4 regions of the Martinezella sp. CNPSo 3957 genome follow, and region 2 is predicted to be linked to each of the others. Evidence: predicted binding sites of a transcription regulator. Region 2 holds the regulator's gene; each other region holds the start of a gene.
What was found. Region 2 encodes LexA, which represses DNA repair genes until DNA is damaged. Its sites were predicted from a motif close to TGTTCNNNNTGTGTTCNG; they were not measured.
Positions count from the first base shown of each region.

Region 1: AC13QE_RS14055 (ATP-dependent helicase) is a predicted target of LexA. The motif match lies at 1,319-1,336, and genes of this name have one in related genera.
Region 3: AC13QE_RS16500 (helicase-related protein) is a predicted target of LexA. The motif match lies at 689-706, and genes of this name have one in related genera.
Region 4: AC13QE_RS25955 (ImuA family protein) is a predicted target of LexA. The motif match lies at 1,211-1,228, and genes of this name have one in related genera.

Region 1 covers NZ_JBXSOU010000005.1:62,327-64,531, reverse strand. Annotated here, with positions in the region: gene AC13QE_RS14055 (ATP-dependent helicase) at 1-1,243, opposite strand, end outside; gene AC13QE_RS14050 (SMP-30/gluconolactonase/LRE family protein) at 1,519-2,205, shown strand, end outside.
Region 2 covers NZ_JBXSOU010000008.1:169,580-171,784, reverse strand. Annotated here, with positions in the region: gene AC13QE_RS19680 (VOC family protein) at 1-167, opposite strand, end outside; gene lexA (transcriptional repressor LexA) at 586-1,308, shown strand; gene AC13QE_RS19670 (ComEC/Rec2 family competence protein) at 1,289-2,205, opposite strand, start outside.
Region 3 covers NZ_JBXSOU010000006.1:153,944-156,148, forward strand. Annotated here, with positions in the region: gene AC13QE_RS16500 (helicase-related protein) at 948-2,205, shown strand, end outside.
Region 4 covers NZ_JBXSOU010000014.1:109,581-111,785, reverse strand. Annotated here, with positions in the region: gene AC13QE_RS25960 (Y-family DNA polymerase) at 1-167, opposite strand, end outside; gene AC13QE_RS25955 (ImuA family protein) at 208-1,188, opposite strand; gene AC13QE_RS25950 (metallopeptidase family protein) at 1,463-1,900, shown strand; gene AC13QE_RS25945 (DUF1737 domain-containing protein) at 1,953-2,159, opposite strand; gene AC13QE_RS25940 (HpcH/HpaI aldolase/citrate lyase family protein) at 2,186-2,205, opposite strand, start outside.

The DNA of each region.
Region 1 (2,205 bases), on a different contig from region 2:
CAAGCATGTCCTTGACATGAGCACTGTCGAGGAATTTCAATCCACCGAACTTGACGAAGGGAATGTTGCGCCGGGTGAGTTCCACTTCCAGCGGGCCGCTGTGGCTCGAGGTACGGAAGAGCACGGCCTGCTGCTTGAGCCTTGCGCCACCCTCGCGATTTTCCAGTATTTGATCGGCGATGTAGCGCGCCTGATCGGCCTCATCACGCACGGTCACCAGCCGCGGCCGCTCTACGCTTTGCCGCTCGGTGCGCAGGTTCTTGGTAAAGCGCTCGGAGGCAAGATCGATCACGGCATTGGCGGCGGCCAGGATCGGCTGTGTCGAACGGTAGTTGCGGTCGAGCGTAACAATGTCGGCAGAGGGCGTGAAGGCCTTGGGGAAATCGAGAATGTTGCGTACGGTGGCGGCGCGAAAGGAATAGATCGATTGCGCGTCGTCGCCGACGACGGTCAAACCGCGGCCATCCGGCTTCAGGGCGAGCAGGATGGAGGACTGCAGCCGGTTGGTGTCCTGATACTCATCGACGAGCACATGATCGAAACGGCTGCCGATATCCTCGGCGATCAGAGGCTCCTGCAGCATATGCGCCCAATAGAGCAGCAGGTCGTCGTAATCGAGTACGTTCTGCACCTGCTTTGCCTCGACATAACAGGCGAAAAGATCACGCAGCTGCTGCTCCCACATGGCGCACCATGGGAAGAAGTCGCGCAGCACACCGTCGAGCGGCGCTTCGGCATTGACGGAGCGCGAATAGATGGCAAGGCAGGTCGCCTTGGTCGGGAAGCGGTTCTCCGTCTTCGAAAAGCCGAGGTCGTGGCGCGCCAGATTCATGAGGTCGGCGCTGTCTTCCCGATCGTGGATCGTGAAGGCCGGGTCGATGCCGATCTGTTCTGCATAATCCCGGAGCAGGCGCGCACCGATACCATGGAACGTGCCGGTCCAGGCAAGTGCATCGGCGGTGATGCCGGAATTCGCACCCAGCACCTCGCGGCAGATGCGCTCGACACGGCGGCCCATTTCGGCTGCGGCGCGGCGCGAAAAGGTCATCAGCAGGATGCGGCGCGGGTCTGCGCCTTTAACGATCAGATGCGCGACACGATGCGCAAGCGTATTCGTCTTGCCGGAGCCGGCTCCCGCTATGACGAGCAGCGGCCCGGCAATATGGCTGTTACCCTCCGTCGTGCCATGCTCCACCGCCAGCCGTTGCTCCGGGTTTAGCTTTTCCAGATAGGCGGCGGTCATCAACTCTCCTGACTATCTCCGGCGGCCGGCACGGAGCGCGATATGCGGCGAATCGCAAACGCGAAAATATAGGAACGTTCTATGGATGTTCCGAATCGCTAAAGCCTGTCAAGATGAGCAGGGCCTGCACGCGGATGTGACCTCTGGCGCAAGAATCTTATCGGGATTTGCACTCGTTCGGCTCGAAAAGGATCTTCTTCATGCTTATGTATCATTTCGGCGCAGCATTTTGAGTTTTTGGGGCTTCGTAATGCGTAGAATGAAGGTTTCAAAACATGAACGAAACGATTGCCACCGGGCTGCGTCTGCCTAGCGGCCTCGTGGCCTTGCCGGACGGCCGCCTCGCGGTCGTAGAAATGGATGCCAGTCGCCGCTGTCTGAAACTTTTCGACGCAAGCGGCGTATCGCAGGAACTTTGCCGGGTCGGTGGCTGGCCGATGGGGATTGCGGCGGATGGTGACGGATGTTTCTGGGTCGCCAATGGCCCGGAGAATTCCCTTGTCAGATTATCGGCGCAAGGCCGCGTCCTGCAGGTCATTGAAGGCAGCGCCGATGGTCCGTTTCTCCATCCGAATGCACTCGCTTTCGGACCTGACGGCCTGCTTTACATGACTGATTCCGGCATCCCTCTTGCCAATCTTCTCGAAGGCGGCCACATCCATCCCGATTTCTTCAAGGCGGCTTATAATGGCTGTGTCTATCAGATCGATCCGGCCGAGGGCCGGGTCATCCGGGTCCTGGCAGCCGGCTTGCTCTTTGCGAGCGGCATTGCCTTCGATGCCGACGGATTGCTCTATTATAGCGAAACGCTGACCGGAAAAATCTATCGGCAGGTCGTGGGCGGCAGGCAGGAAATGTTTGTCCAGTCGATGACATCGCCTGCCGTCAATGCGCTGCGCGGACCGGCAGGCCTCGCTTTTGATCGCAATGGCATGCTGTATTGTGCCATGTACGGCCTGGGT
Region 2 (2,205 bases):
TCGAGATAGGTTTTATCGGCAAAGAAGACGCAGGCGTTCTGTGTGCCAAAGGGATGACGCGCATCCGGAGCCACCGTGAAACCGAGCTTGCCGAGGCGTTCGCGCGCCAGAGCGATATTGACGGTCGGCAGCACGAGATGATCCAGCGGGTGCGGTGACGAAATCATGGTTCCTCCTGTTTGCCTGTGGCAGCAGATTTGCGCCCTTCCCCCGCGCAATTCAAGATAGGAGTATGGAACACTCAACGCATAGGGGCAGGACTGAAAGCAATCTCGCAAACGTGATTGCTGATTCTTACCCTCAACGCGTGTGGCCAATGACGTCCAATATGGATCCGCTTCTTGAATACGCCGACCGAGCAGTAAAGCCCGAGAACGGAAATGGCGATATTTTCTATATTTTTCAAATGGTTGAGGCCTATATAACGTCTCGACATCCTAACCCGACCCATTCGTAAGTCGTAATTATTTAACTGACACTACAAGGCTTTACCGAAATTTAAGCACTTGCGGAACACATATGGAACATATAGTGTCCGTTCTGGATTTGTTTCACGGCTTTTCTTGATTCTGGGGTTCCAAGACGATGTTGACGCGCAAGCAGCAGGAACTGCTTCTCTTCATTCACGAACGCATGAAGGAATCCGGTGTTCCGCCGTCCTTCGACGAGATGAAGGATGCATTGGATTTGGCATCCAAATCCGGTATCCATCGTCTGATCACGGCGCTGGAGGAGCGCGGCTTTATCCGCCGGCTGCCGAACAGGGCCAGGGCTCTCGAAGTCATCAAGCTCCCGGATGCTTATAATCCCAGCCTTCAGCCGCGTCGCGGCTTTTCGCCGAGCGTCATCGAGGGCAGCCTCGGCAAGCCGCAGCCCGTTGCCCCGCCCGCTCCGTCGAAGGTGGCAAATGACGATCACAACGGCTCGGCGTCCGTACCGGTGATGGGTCGCATCGCAGCGGGCGTTCCGATCTCGGCCATCCAGAACAATACGCACGACATTACGGTTCCCGCCGACATGCTCGGCTCCGGCGAACATTATGCGCTTGAAGTTCGAGGGGATTCGATGATCGACGCCGGAATTTTCGACGGCGATACGGTCATTATCCGCAATTCGACCACGGCCAATCCCGGCGATATCGTCGTTGCACTCGTCGACGATGAAGAAGCTACCTTGAAGCGCTTCCGTCGCAAGGGTGCCTCCATCGCGCTGGAAGCCGCGAACCCAGCCTATGAAACCCGCATCTTCGGGCCGGATCGCGTCAAGGTTCAGGGCAAGCTCGTCGGCCTTATTCGTCGCTATCACTGACCGGTGAATTGTCCGGGACTGGCGGCGCCTTTGCAATTGGCGCGTCGAATTTGCCGGTGCGCCAATCATAGGTTCGATGCCTGGTCCAGGGGCGCTGCGGGTTGTTGAATGCGGCGGATATAATGGGCTTGTCTGAGGTAAGCACCATTTCGATGGAGCCGGTTTTGCGCAATGTCGCACCGGTTATGAGCGTTGCTCCGGAACGGCAATGGTCCAGCCGCAGCCGGATTGGCGTCACAACAATGCTCCCGGTGTCGCAAGCCGCGGGCAGATAGGCTGCATTCTCAATGGTGACCAATATCGCGCCGTTTTCGAGCATGGCGACACACCATGCTCCCTTCTGACAGGCAAAGCTGCCTTGCATGGTGCGGTCCAAAGCTTCTTCCATTGCGGTGCGGACCGCCTTCTCCTCCTCGTTACTTAGTCGCTTGTGCCGATCCGTCTTGCTGATCTGCGGAAGCCGGCTATCGGTCGGAAGCATGGTCGGCGGTTGATGTTCGGCTGCGACCAGTGCTTTTTGCCATTGCTCAAAGATGAAGGCCTGCGGTCTCTCGCGATTGGTGGCGAGGATATCATCCTGGCGCAAGGCAACCAGAATGCCATCTTCCGAGATCATCAGATCCGGCTTCGGCACACCAGAGCCGAACGCGGCCACACCGACAGATGACAGCAGCAGCAACAGGCCCAGATGGCGAAGCCGGGTCCGCAACATGCTCATGATCAGGAAGCCGGCAATGAAAGTCGGCATCAGCCAGCCAGGCTGGCGGCCGAAGGTGATATCACCTCCCCACCCAGCCACCGTTTTTGCAATAGCGATCACAAGCTCCAGTCCCTCACCGGTGACTTTCCAGAACGGTCCATCGATTCCGAAAGGCATCAGCAGCATCGCCATCATAC
Region 3 (2,205 bases), on a different contig from region 2:
AGAGCGGATGTCCGTGATTCGTCGGCGATTCGTTCTGCATTTGAACTTTGGTTAACGGCTCGGCGTTTGCCGCCATGCCGAATACAAGGATGCTGCCGCCGGCAAATATCGTCCAGGTGGTGTGTTCGTGGGCGGATTCGTTAATTTGCAGCGAACTCCGCAACAGCATTGCCCTTCAAGCTGACCTCTATGTCGCGATGCTGCTCCGGCGAAATACAACATGTAGCCGTGAACAAATGCGATACCCGCTGATATCCGCGATTCGTCACCGATTCGTTCCGGCTTTGATCGTTGTGTTAACGATTGCACCTTTTGCGTGCATTTGTCGATTCATTATAGCTGCGCTCGTCAAAAGACGAACCGCAATCGCAGATTCGGCTCGGATTCGCATCTCAACCATTCAGAGTCCGGTATGTCCCTGCCGGGAAAACGCTAGATATTGTGGAGAACAAAAACAGAATTGCTTGGAATCTGCGATTCGTCGCCGATTCGTTCCGGCTTTGGCCTGGATGTTGATGTCGTCCGCTGATTCATGCGAAACTTTATTATTTACAGATTGTTAACGATGGCGCGGCGCGAAATTTCTCTGGCTGAGGATTCTCCGCTTGACTCCTTTTTCCTGCGGAAAGCCGTGTAAACGAGATTCAGCATTTGGTGGGAATCTTTTCATTGAAATCCATATGTAGTCGTGAACAAATAAGGAACATGACGGAGTCAGCGATTCGTCTCCGATTCGTTCTCAGGCTGTTCCGGAATCGCCCGGACTCGCATGGGATGCAACGTAAATGTAGCTTATGGTTGAGGCGCTCAAATATGAAATCGAATGTTGCCGCATCTGTTTTTTCATTCGGGTCTTGCCTTTGTCACATATGGTCGTCATCTGTTCGTTTCCTCCAGGAGGAACTGGCTGATCGGAAGACGGCTGTTTCTCGCCTATGCACGGACCTATGACTCAGACTTCGCAGCCCATGATCCTGAGCGGACGCGGCGTGACCGCAGTGCTCGGACCGACCAATACCGGCAAGACCCATTATGCCATCGAGCGCATGGTGGCACACGGCAGCGGCGTGATCGGCCTGCCGCTGCGGCTGCTTGCCCGTGAAGTGTATACGCGCGTCGTCGAGAAGGTCGGCGCGCACAATGTCGCGCTGGTGACCGGCGAGGAAAAGATATCGCCGCCAAATGCGCGCTATTCGGTCTGCACGGTGGAGGCCATGCCGCGCGAGACGCGCGCCTCCTTCGTTGCGATCGACGAAGTGCAGCTTGCCGGCGATCTGGAGCGCGGACATATTTTTACCGACCGCCTTCTGCATCTGCGCGGCCGCGATGAAACCCTGCTGCTCGGCGCCGGCACGATGCGGCCGATCCTTGAACAGCTTCTGCCTGGGATTACCGTCCTCGAACGGCCGAGGCTATCGCATCTTTTCTACGCCGGGCAGAAGAAGATCACGCGCCTGCCGCAGCGCACGGCCATCGTCGCCTTTTCCGCCGACGAGGTTTATGCGATCGCAGAGCTTATCCGCCGCCAGCGCGGTGGCGCGGCGGTTGTTCTCGGGGCGCTCAGCCCGCGTACCCGCAATGCGCAGGTGGCTCTCTATCAGGCCGGCGATGTCGAATATCTGGTTGCGACCGATGCGATCGGCATGGGGCTCAACCTCGATGTCGATCACGTCGCCTTTGCGCAGGACCGCAAGTTCGACGGCTATCAATTCCGCAATCTCAATCCGGCCGAGCTCGGTCAGATCGCAGGTCGCGCCGGCCGCCATCTCAAGGACGGTACCTTCGGGGTGACGGGACAGGTCGATCCTTTCGACGACGAACTCGTGCGCCGGATCGAGGGACACGAATTCGACATGGTCAAGGTGCTGCAATGGCGCACCAAAGAACTGGATTTCGCTTCGATCGCGGCGTTGCGTAGCAGTTTGGAAGACGCGCCTCGCGTGCAGGGCTTGACGCGCGCGCTGCCTGCGGTAGACCAGCAGGCATTGGAATATCTGTCACGCGATCTGGAGATAGTCGATCTTGCCAGCAACCCGGCTCGGGTTGAGAAATTGTGGGAGGCCTGTGCGCTTCCCGACTATCGGCGCATCACGCCTGCCCAGCATGCTGATCTCATCGCCACCCTCTTTTCTGATCTCGTGCGCTATGGCACGGTGAAAGAGGACTTCCTGGCCGAACAGGTGCATCGCGCCGATCGGACGGATG
Region 4 (2,205 bases), on a different contig from region 2:
GTATAGCGGTCGCACCAGTCCGCGATCGCTTCCAAAAGCTTGCGATCCGCGGCCAGATCCTCCTCGACGACATCGAGATCGGGACAGATCGCCTTTGCCTCAGCCACGCCCTGACCCTGCTTCAGGCCGATCATTTCAGCCCGTTCATTGAGCGCGGTCAGCCGCATGGCATTGTTCAGCTTGCCGGCACAGGCAAGCGGCGGCGCTTCAAGCCTGCCTGTCGAACGCCAGGACAGACCCCAGCGCTTGCGCGCGATCCGGTCGGTCGGCAGATGCGGGAAGGTCAGCGCCAGAATGCGTTGCGTGTTCGCCGGGAAAGGCGGGGTACTGAACATCGGAGATAGGGGCAAAGCGGCGGTCATGGGCATTCCACTCCAGGGTTATGGAAAGAGGCGCCGGGTTTCGGCTCTTTTCCAAGGTCAGACGAAAAGCCGGGTGACCGATGCTGCCGCCAAGCACCGATCCGTCCGGCAGGGGCCGCGCCTGCGCCGGCGCGGGTTCGACGGAAAAGCGGAAGAGGGCGCTGCTTGCTTCCTCCTCGCCTCCCTGTCGCAACAGAAACAAGGGCCGTCGCGCCGCCTTGGCCCTCAGCGCCAGCCGTCGGCTCTCGGTCAGACCGAAACGGGCGGGATTGCCGCGCACTTCCAGAATGACGACGGCAAAGGCAGCGCTGCCAAGGGCTGCTTCCGCCACCCAGAGCGCATCGTCGAGCTTGCGCGGCGACGCCTGTAGGAGAGCCTGAGGCTCCAGCCCGAAATCGCCGATGCCGATGGCATAGGGCAGGCCTGCCTCCATCGTTGCGACCGTATCGCCGATCCACAGGACCGGAGACTTGGCCGCGACCATATCCGATGCTCGCGCATGCAGTCTCGCCGCAAGCGCAAGGGCAAAGCCGCTGGCCGCCCCGGCATTGCGCAGGCCGAGCGAGCGGATTTCCGTCAGCGCATCGAGCGGCAGACCGCCTTGCAGCGCTGCATCGAGCTCATCGATGCCGATCGGAAGGAGCGACTGCTCAAGCCTAGGCTCAGTAGGCAGGGATTTCGCAATACCCATCACCTCTCTCACCGGCTTGTCTGCCAAAGCCTCATGCGTCGAGGCTGCCAGCGCCGGGATCGGCCTGCCTTCCAGTCGGGCAATGGTTTCACGCAGGGCAAAAAGCGTTTCCCGCGCCACGGCAGCCTCGGCCATGACGTTCACTCCAGATCGATAATGTTCCTGTTATGTTCTTATGGATTCCAGAGCTTGGAGAAAGAGTCAACACCATTTCATAAGAAAATATTCCTTTGAACCGAGCCAGATGATTTCGGTCTGTCGCCCGAAAATCCGAATCCGCTCTAGAATCAAAAAAGTAGAGCATGATGTCGATCGAAAACCGCTCAAACACTTTTCGGTATCACGCTCTATTCCGCTCTCGTAAAAGCAGCGCAAAGTCTCTATATGACCAGCCAAGGAAGGAATATTCATGGCTCGCGTTGACCAGAGCGAAGATTGGCGGGATCGCCATTCTCCCTCCATCAGCACATTCGAATCCCTGGCAATGGAGGCTTACAGCCACCTGCCGGAAGAATTTCGCTCGCTCACCGGCAACCTCGTCATTCTCATCGAGGATTTCCCGGATGACGAAGTGTTCGAGGATATGGCGCTGGAAACACCCTTCGACCTGCTCGGCCTTTTCGAAGGTCGCGGCATCTCGGAGCGCTTTACCGCCCAGACCGGCGATATGCCCAACAAGATCCGCCTCTATCGCCGGCCGATCATCGACTATTGGGCTGAAAACGAGGAAACCCTCGGCGACATCATCACCCATGTCCTGATCCACGAGATCGGCCACCATTTCGGCCTGAGCGACGAGGATATGGAGCGCATCGAGGCGAGCGCCGAAGAAGCGACGGATCGCTGATACAAACCCCGACCGCAAGACGGCCGGGGGAATGAAGAATTTCAGCCGGCGCTTACTGCTCCGAAAGCTTCATCTCCGGATCGTAATCCTTGCCGACCACGTCCTTGACGACGGCCTGGCCGCATTCCATCCGCCCGCTTGCAGAATTGAAGCCATAGGTCGGCGAACCGTATAGCTCCCAGCCCTTGTTCAGCGCCGCGCTCACCTTGTGGCAGAAGGAAGCGTCGTCGGGGCCGGTGAGGAAACGGTAGAGTTTCATCAAAGCATCTTTCTTGTATTTGGCAATCAGCCATCGGTGCGGGGCG